2 regions of the Brachybacterium sp. 107 genome follow, and region 2 is predicted to be linked to the other one. Evidence: riboswitches for the same ligand, from Rfam matches in the RefSeq annotation. Region 2 holds a riboswitch; the other holds the start of a gene.
What was found. Region 2 has a riboswitch for FMN ahead of pnuC (nicotinamide riboside transporter PnuC). Riboswitches for the same ligand answer to the same signal wherever they lie in the genome.

Region 1: it holds a riboswitch for FMN, as region 2 does, so the genes downstream of both, ribD (bifunctional diaminohydroxyphosphoribosylaminopyrimidine deaminase/5-amino-6-(5-phosphoribosylamino)uracil reductase RibD) here and pnuC (nicotinamide riboside transporter PnuC) in region 2, are expected to answer to the same signal.

What each region holds. Positions count from the first base shown of each region.
Region 1 is NZ_JBQSYW010000019.1:43,404-47,606, forward strand. Features, by position in the region: gene recF (DNA replication/repair protein RecF) at 1-452, shown strand, start outside; gene ACT3UL_RS16235 (DUF721 domain-containing protein) at 506-1,306, shown strand; FMN riboswitch at 1,407-1,536, shown strand; gene ribD (bifunctional diaminohydroxyphosphoribosylaminopyrimidine deaminase/5-amino-6-(5-phosphoribosylamino)uracil reductase RibD) at 1,662-2,726, shown strand; gene ACT3UL_RS16245 (riboflavin synthase) at 2,742-3,389, shown strand; gene ribB (3,4-dihydroxy-2-butanone-4-phosphate synthase) at 3,389-4,203, shown strand, end outside.
Region 2 is NZ_JBQSYW010000002.1:347,385-351,587, forward strand. Features, by position in the region: gene hisG (ATP phosphoribosyltransferase) at 1-496, opposite strand, end outside; gene ACT3UL_RS04060 (phosphoribosyl-ATP diphosphatase) at 614-877, opposite strand; gene pnuC (nicotinamide riboside transporter PnuC) at 1,006-1,710, opposite strand; FMN riboswitch at 1,803-1,920, opposite strand; gene rpe (ribulose-phosphate 3-epimerase) at 1,967-2,653, opposite strand; gene ACT3UL_RS04075 (RsmB/NOP family class I SAM-dependent RNA methyltransferase) at 2,650-4,203, opposite strand, start outside.

The sequences.
Region 1 (4,203 bases), on a different contig from region 2:
TCACCGGTGAGCTCCCGAGCACCCGGGAGATCCACGACGCGATGCTCACCATGCTCTCGACCCGGCACGACGAGGAGATCGACCGCGGCGTCAGCCTCACCGGCCCCCACCGTGACGACCTCGAGATCCGACTGCACGACTTCCCGGCCAAGGGCTACGCCAGCCACGGCGAATCCTGGTCCCTGGCCCTCGCCCTCCGCCTGGCCTCCTACGACCTGCTGCGCCTCGAGGAAGGCGATCTCGGCGACGGCGAACCGATCCTGATCCTCGACGACGTGTTCAGCGAGCTCGACGTGCACCGCCGCGAACGCCTCGGCCGGATCATCACCGATGCCTCCCAGGTGCTCGTGACGACAGCCAACGACACCGACATCCCCGACTCCCTCGACGGGGAGATGCATGTGGTCGACGTGAGCCTGGGATCCGCCGTGCCCCGCGAGGGCGGTCTGTGATGACGCCGCCCCGGGCGGGGAAGGGCTCCAGCGGGTCCGACGGCGGGAGCCCCGTGCGGCAGCGACTGGCGAACCCCTATGACCTCTCGACCTGGAGGACGCCTCCGCACGATCCCGATCCCCAGGTCGGGACCGGAGCTGCGCGCGAGGAGCCGACGGTTCGCCAGGAGCCGACTGCGCGTGAGGAGCTGCCCCGGGGCGCCGATTCCGGGAGGGGTCACGCCGGTGCTGCGTCCCGGCCGTCCACGGTGACCGGCCGTCGACCGGCTTCGACCGATCTCCGCGGGGAGGCGGACGACCCCGGCGAGGCCTACGATCCGCCCGAGCTGCCGACCCCTCCGGACCCCTTCGAACTGGCACGGCGCACCGTGAACCGCTCCCGAGCGGCCGCCCGGGATCGCGGCCTGTTCCCGATCTCGGCGAAGACCCAGGCTCGTGACGTGAGGGACCGTTCGGGCAGCTCACCAGGCTATTCGGGGTCCCGGCCGGACCCCCGGGATCCCCAGGGAATCGAGTCCGTGCTGCGCAAGGTGCTCGGCAACCTCGGGTGGAACGCCGGGATGAACGCCGGTCGGGTGCTGGAGGAGTGGGACGACATCGTCGGGGAGAAGGTCAGCGCGCACTGCCGCCCCGTCTCCCTCGAGGACGGGGTGCTCGTGATCAGCGCGTCCTCCTCCGCCTGGGCCTCGCAGCTGCGGATGCTCACCCCCCGCCTGATCACTACCATCGAGGAGCATGTCGGCTCTCACGTCGTCGCCGAACTGCGGGTGACCGGACCGGCCGCTGCCGAACGGACCTGGAAGAAGGGGCGACGCACCGTCACCTGGCGCGGCCCGCGCGACACCTACGGCTGAACCCCACGACCTCGGCTGGTGAGGTCGAGTTCATCCGCCGACGCGAGCCTCGGCGCCTGACCGCTCTCCTGCTACCGTGGAGGACGACGAGCTGAAGAGCTCGCGTGCACTGGGGTCGGTGAAATTCCGAGCCGGCGGTGATAGTCCGCGACCCGATGGCCTCTGGCCCTCGGTTGACCAGGTGGAACTCCTGGACCGACGGTCAGAGTCCGGATGGGAAGCGCACGCGAACGACGTCCTCGAGAGCTCTCTCGCCGCGCACCCTGGTGCGCCGCGACCGAGCACCCCGTGGGGCGGCGTTCCCGTACCCCTTCCCCTCCACCGGGACCGCGAGCAGCGGACCGGAGGAGAGACCGTGCTGAACCCTGCCGAGCGCAGCGCGCTGCATCGCGCGCTGGAGATCGCGGCGCACCCCGCCGTCGCCTACGGACCGAACCCACGGGTTGGCTGCGTGCTGCTGGATCGCGAGGGCACGGTCCTCGCCGAGGGATACCACCGCGGCGCCGGCACGCCCCACGCCGAGGCCGACGCCCTGAACCACGCCCGGAACCGCGCCCTGGCCGGCACTGCCCCCAGGCTCCACGGAGCGACCGCCGTCGTCACCCTCGAACCGTGCACGCACACCGGCCGCACCGGCCCCTGTGCCCAGGCACTCATCGACGCAGGCGTCGGCCGCGTGGTGGTCGCCCGTCGCGACCCCAACCCGGTGGCTGCCGGCGGGGTCCAGCTGCTGCGCGAGGCCGGTCTCGAGGTCGATCTCGACATCCCCGCAGACCTCGCCGCAGCAGCCGGCGCGCTCAACCGCGGCTGGGAGCACGGACTGCACCACGCACGGCCCCTGGTCACCATGAAGCTCGCCCTCACCCTCGACGGGAGAGCCGCGGCGGCCGACGGCACCAGCCGGTGGATCACCGGGGAGGCCGCCCGCCAGGAGGTCCATGACCTGCGCACCACCTGCGACAGCGTCCTGATCGGGACCGGCACCGCTCGCGCCGACTCGCCGAGCCTCACCGCGCGCAGCTCCGATGGCTCTCTGCGCCCTCGCCAGCCGGTCCGGGCGGTCATGGGCACCGGCGTCTTCCCGCCGCTGCCCACCCCGGACGGCGCCGGCGAGGCGATCGCCCTGCGCACCCGGGACCCGTCGGCCGCCCTGGAGGACCTCTTCGCACGCGGCCTGCGCCATGTGCTGCTCGAGGGCGGCCCCTCGCTGGCCGCGGCGTTCCTGCACGACGGACTCGTGGACGAGCTGATCGTCCATCTCGCACCCACCCTGCTCGGTGCCGGCCGCTCCGCGACCGGTGACCTCGGCATCTCCACCCTCGCCGACCGCCTCGACCTCGACCTCGTCGACTCCACTCCTCTGACCTCATCGGATGGCCGTACCGACCTCCGCCTCACCCTGCGGCCCCGCGCCGCCTGACCCGGAAGGACCACCATGTTCACCGGCATCATCGAAGAGCTCGGCACCGTCGAGACCATCGAACGGACCGACTCCTCGGCCCGTCTGCGACTCCGCTCCCCCTACGTCCTGGACGGCATCTCCCTGGGCGACTCGATCGCCGTCAACGGCTGCTGCCTCACCGTCACGGACGTCGAGGGCGAGCTGTGGAGCGCCGACGTCATCTCCACCACGCTCGCCGCCACGAACCTCGGCGACCTGCAGGTCGGGGACGGCATCAACCTCGAACGCTGCGTGCGGGCCGACGGCCGCCTGGACGGACACATCGTCCAGGGCCACGTCGACGGCGTCGGCGAGATCGTGAGCCGCGAGCAGGACGGGGGCACGACGCTGCTGCGCATCTCTCTGCCGGGTGCCGATGCGGACGACCCGCAGGGCATCGCGCGCTACGTCGTGGCGAAGGGCTCCCTGGCCGTGGACGGCATCAGCCTGACCGTGGCCGCGATCGACGCGGACGAGGTGACCATCGGACTGATCCCGGAGACGCTCGCGCGCACGACGCTGGGCACGAAGGGAGTCGGTGACCGGGTGAACCTCGAGGTCGACGTGCTCGCCAAGTACGTCGAGAAGCTGCTCGGCGCGCGCGCCGTCCCGACCGCGACCCCTGCGACGGAGGCCCGCTGATGACCATCTCGACGACCGCGCCGACGACCACGCTGCGACTGGACCCCATCGAGGAGGCGATCGCCGCGATCGCCGCCGGCCGACCCGTGGTGGTCGTCGACGACGAGGACCGCGAGAACGAGGGCGATCTGATCCTCGCCGCCTCCGCCGCAACCCCGGAGCTGCTCGCCTTCGCAGTGCGCTACTCCAGCGGACTGCTCTGCGCCCCGATGACCGCTGCCCGCGCCGATGCGCTCGAGCTGCCGCTCATGGTGGAGCACAGCACCGACCCCCTGCGCACCGCGTACACGATCAGCGTCGATGCGAGCCAGGGCGTGACCACTGGAATCAGCGCCGCGGATCGCGCACGTACCCTGCAGGTGCTCGGCACGGAGGGTGCCGCCCCCGGCGACCTCATCCGTCCCGGGCACGTGCTGCCGCTGCGCGCCCGGGACGGCGGCGTGCTCGAACGGCGCGGGCACACCGAAGCCGCCGTCGACCTCACCCGGCTCGCCGGCCGGACCGAGGTGGGCATGATCGTCGAGCTCATCCATGACGACGGCACCATGATGCGGGGCCCCGCCCTGCGGGACTTCGCCGACGAGCACGAGCTGGTGATGGTCTCCATCGAGGCCCTGGCCGAGCATCGTCGCGCGGCCGAAGCATCGGACCTCGAGGTCACCGACGAGATCACCCTGCCCACACCGCACGGCACCTTCCGGGCGTTCGGCGTGCGGGAAGGAACCGCCGAGCACCTGGTCCTCGCCCGCGGCGACCTCACCACGGCCGATCCCGTGCTCACCCGGATCCACTCGGAGTGCGTGACCGGGGACGT
Region 2 (4,203 bases):
CCGCCTGGCGCAGCGTGGTGCCGGTCTCGACCACATCGGCGATCACGTCGGCCACGCCGAGGCGGATCGAGGACTCGACCGCTCCGTCGAGGTGGACCACGGAGGCGCTGAGGCCGCGCTCGGCGAGATAGTCCTCGACGAGGTTCTCGTAGCTGGTGGCGATCCGGGCGCCCGCGAGGCTGGTGACGTCCTCGTGGAGCCCGGCGGCTGCGGCGAAGCGGAACGTGGAGCGCGCGAAGCCGAGCGGGAGGATCTCCTGGGCGGGCGTGCGCGAGTCCAGGAGCATGTCCTGACCGGTGATCCCGACGTCCACGGTGCCGGAGCCGACGTAGACCGCGATGTCACGCGGACGCAGGTAGAAGAACACGACGTCGTTCTCCTGGTCGACGACCACGAGCTCCTTGGCCGTGCCGCGACGGCGGTAGCCGGCCTCCGCGAGCAGATCGGCGGCAGGTTCGGACAGGGCGCCCTTGTTGGGGACTGCGATGCGCAGCACGGTTCCTCCTCGGCCGCGGCGGCGGCCCGTGATGATGGTGAGGCGTCGGCGGACGCCGGGCGGGGCGAGCGGGTGATCGGTGCCGGGTGGCGGGTGCGCAGAGCGCCGTGCGGCGGCTCAGAGCTGCCGGTAGACGTCCTCGAGGCTGATGCCCTTGGCGACCATCATGACCTGCAGGTGGTAGAGGAGCTGGCTGATCTCCATCGCGGCATCCTCCTGCGTCTCGTGCTCGCAGGCCATCCACACCTCGGCGGCTTCCTCCACGATCTTCTTGCCGATCTGATGCACACCGGCATCGAGCTCGCGGACGGTGCCGGAGCCCTCGGGGCGGGTGCGTGCCTTCTCGGTCAGCTCGGCGAACAATGCTTCGAAATCCTTCACACCACCAGGGTACTCGCCCCGGCGGGCGGTCGACGAAGGCGACCACCCACCGGTCCTCGGGCAGTGCGGGGGCACGAGCAGTTCGGGAGAAGGGTCAGTCCGCGAGAAGGGTCAGACCGGGAGCAGGGTCAGTTCCGGCGCACGGTCGGGTCCAGGTGCGCCGTCTCCACGGACACGCGCTCCCGATGGTCCTGCCGGTTGCGCACGCGCCACCAGACGAAGAAGCCGATCAGGGTGAAGGCCCCGTAGAAGACGTACATGAAGGCGCTCGCGTAGTAGCCCGCGCTCAGGAGCAGCGGGACGCCCACGAGGTCGACGGCCACCCAGATCAGCCAGAACTCGACCCAGCCCTTGGCCATGCCGAAGGTGGCGAGCAGGCTGCCCATGAAGATCCAGGCGTCGGCCCACACGGGCTCGTAGGAGCCCAGCGCCCGGAAGATCGGGGTGAGCGCGGCCGTGCCGCCGACGAGGGCGACCACGAGCAGGAGTCGGGTGCGCCACGACGCCCACCGGGGCTCGACGGCGGTTCCGCCGTCGTGCTGCGCCTGCCGCCACCGAACCCAGCCGTAGATGCTGGTGAGGATGAACATGATCTGGCGTCCGGCCTGGCCGAGCAGGTCCACCGCCTCGGGGTTGCCGAAGAGCGTCCCCATGAACACGGTGAACAGCAGCAGGTTGCCGGCGATGCCGATGGGCCAGGCCCAGACCTTGCGTCGCATGCCGCCGAGCGCGCTGAGCAGTCCGAAGACGTTGCCGAGCACCTCGCGGAGAAGTATGAACTGGCCGCCCGCGAAATCGATTCGCGCGTTGAAGAGCCACTGCAGAAGATCCATGTCGGTCCTTTCGCCGTCGGATGCAGTGGCTCCGGGGGAAAAGGGTTCCGGCATGGCTCCGGAGCGCGCGAAGAGCGCCCTGGGGCATGCAGGACGTGCGCCTCTCATCCAGGCTGTACTGTCGGTGCCGGAGTTCCACCGGCTCCACCGCCGAAGCGGGTCGCGGACTATCACCGCCGGCTCGGAATTTCACCGACCCCGGAGCACGTCACTGGTCGTGACGGGACCAGGATAGCCCCGCTCGAGGCGTCCGGACTCAGTGCGCCGTGTGAGTTCTCGCGAGTTCACGCAGGGCGGAGATCTCGTCGGCCGCATCCTGGGCGCGGTAGATCGCCGAACCGGCCACGAACACGTTGGCGCCGGCTTCCGCGCAGCGCTCGATGGTCTCCCGGCTGACCCCGCCGTCGACCTGGATCGACACCTCGAGGTTGGCGTCGCTGATCGCGCGGCGCGCCCGACGGATCTTGGGGAGCATGGTCTCCAGGAAGCTCTGCCCCCCGAATCCGGGCTCGACGGTCATGAGCAGCAGCATGTCGAACTCGCCGATGACGTCCAGCAGGGGTTCGATCGGCGTCGCGGGGCGCAGGGCGACTCCGACCTCGACGTTCTTGCGGCGCAGATCCCGGGCGAGCTTGATCGGTGCGGTCGCGGCCTCGAGATGGAAGGTCACCGAGGAGGCACCGGCCTCGGCGTAGGCCGGGGCCTCGCGGTCCGCGTCCTCGATCATCAGGTGCGCGTCCACGGGGATCGCGCTGCGACGCACGATCTGCTCGACCATGCTCGTGCCGAAGGTGAGGTTCGGGACGAAGTGGTTGTCCATGATGTCGACGTGGACGCTGTCGGCGGTGGAGATCTTGTCGAGCTCGGTGCCGATGTCCATGAAGTCGGCGTTGAGGATGCTGGGGTGGATGTACTGGCCATCGGTCGAGTACGCGGCATTCATGAGGACGGAGTCCCTTCCACATCGGGGGCGGAGCTGTCGGAGGAGCTGTCGGCGGAGTTCTTGCGCAGCAGGCAGATGTACATGGCGTCGGTGCCGTGCACGTGCGGCCACAGCTGCACGGCAGGTCCCTCGCCGAGGTCGAGCGTGGGCTGCGCGGCGGGGAGCACCCCGGCGCGCACGGCATCACGGGCGTCGAGCTCCTCGACGTCGTCGCGGCCCTTGAGGACGTCGGCGACCACCAGGCGGGTCTCGGCGAGGTGCGGGGAGCACGTCACGTAGGCGACCACTCCCCCGTCGGCCGCGGCGTCCAGGGCGGATCCCAGCAGCTTGCGCTGCAGAGTGCTGAGCTGGCCGATGTCGGCGGGGGTGCGACGCCAGCGCGACTCGGGGCGACGACGCAGGGCGCCGAGCCCGGAGCACGGGACGTCGGCCAGGACCCGGGAGAACCGGCCGGGCATCTCGGCGCCGATCGTGGTGCCGTCGGCGGTGAGCGTCGTGATCTCGCAGCCGGCCTCACGCAGCGTCGCCACGGACCGGTCGACGAGCTCGGTGCGGTGGGGCTGGAGCTCGACGGCCAGCAGATCGGCGTCGTGCCCCACGGTGAGCCCGCCCAGCAGGGCGGCCTTGCCGCCGGGGCCGGCGCACAGATCGAGCCAGTGGGCGTCGTCACCACGGACCAGGTCATCGGCCCCGAGGGCGAGGGCGAGGGCTGCGAGCTGGCTGCCCTCGTCCTGCACGGCGACCCGTCCCTCCTTGACCGGATCCATGCCGCCGGGATCCCCCGACGGCCAGGACGCGGCGAAGACGCTGAGGCGGCCGGCGCTCGCCCCGTTGTCGATGAGCTCGTCGAGGTCGGTGAGGCCGGGCCGCATCACGAGCGAGACCGCGGGCGCCGCGTTCTGGGCGGCCAGCAGCTCGTCGATCTCGTCGCGTGAACGGCCGTGCCCGGCGAGGGCATCGGTCAGGGCGCGCACCACCCAGCGCGGGTGGGAATGGACGACGGCGAGGTGCCCGGTGGGATCCTTCTCGCGGTCCGGGGCGACCTCGTCGATCCACTCCTGAAGGCTCTTCGCCCCGACCCGGCGCAGCACCGCATTGGCGAAGCTCGCAGCGCCGGCGCCCACCTGCGCGCGGGCCAGCGCCACCGTCTCGGAGGTCGCGGCGTGGGGTGCGACGGTCATGTCCAGGAGCTGGTAGGCGCCCAGCCGCAGCACGTCCACGAGCGCCGGGTCGACATCGGCCAGGGGACGGTCGACGCAGGCCGCGAGGATCGCGTCGAGGCGCCCCTGCGCGCGCAGCGAGCCGTAGAACAGCTCGGTCGTGAAGGCGGCGTCGCGGCCGGAGACCCGGGCGGAGCGCAGCAGTCGCGGCAGCACGAGGTTCGCGTACGAGTCGTCCTCGCGCACCAGGCGCAGTCCTTCGAGGGCCACCTGGCGCGATGGCGTCGACTGACGGCTGCGCTCGGAGGGCCGGGAGTCGGACCAGCTGCGGCGCGGGCCGCCCTGCCCGCGCGATCCGGACCGTTCCCGACCCTTGTCGTCACGACCTGC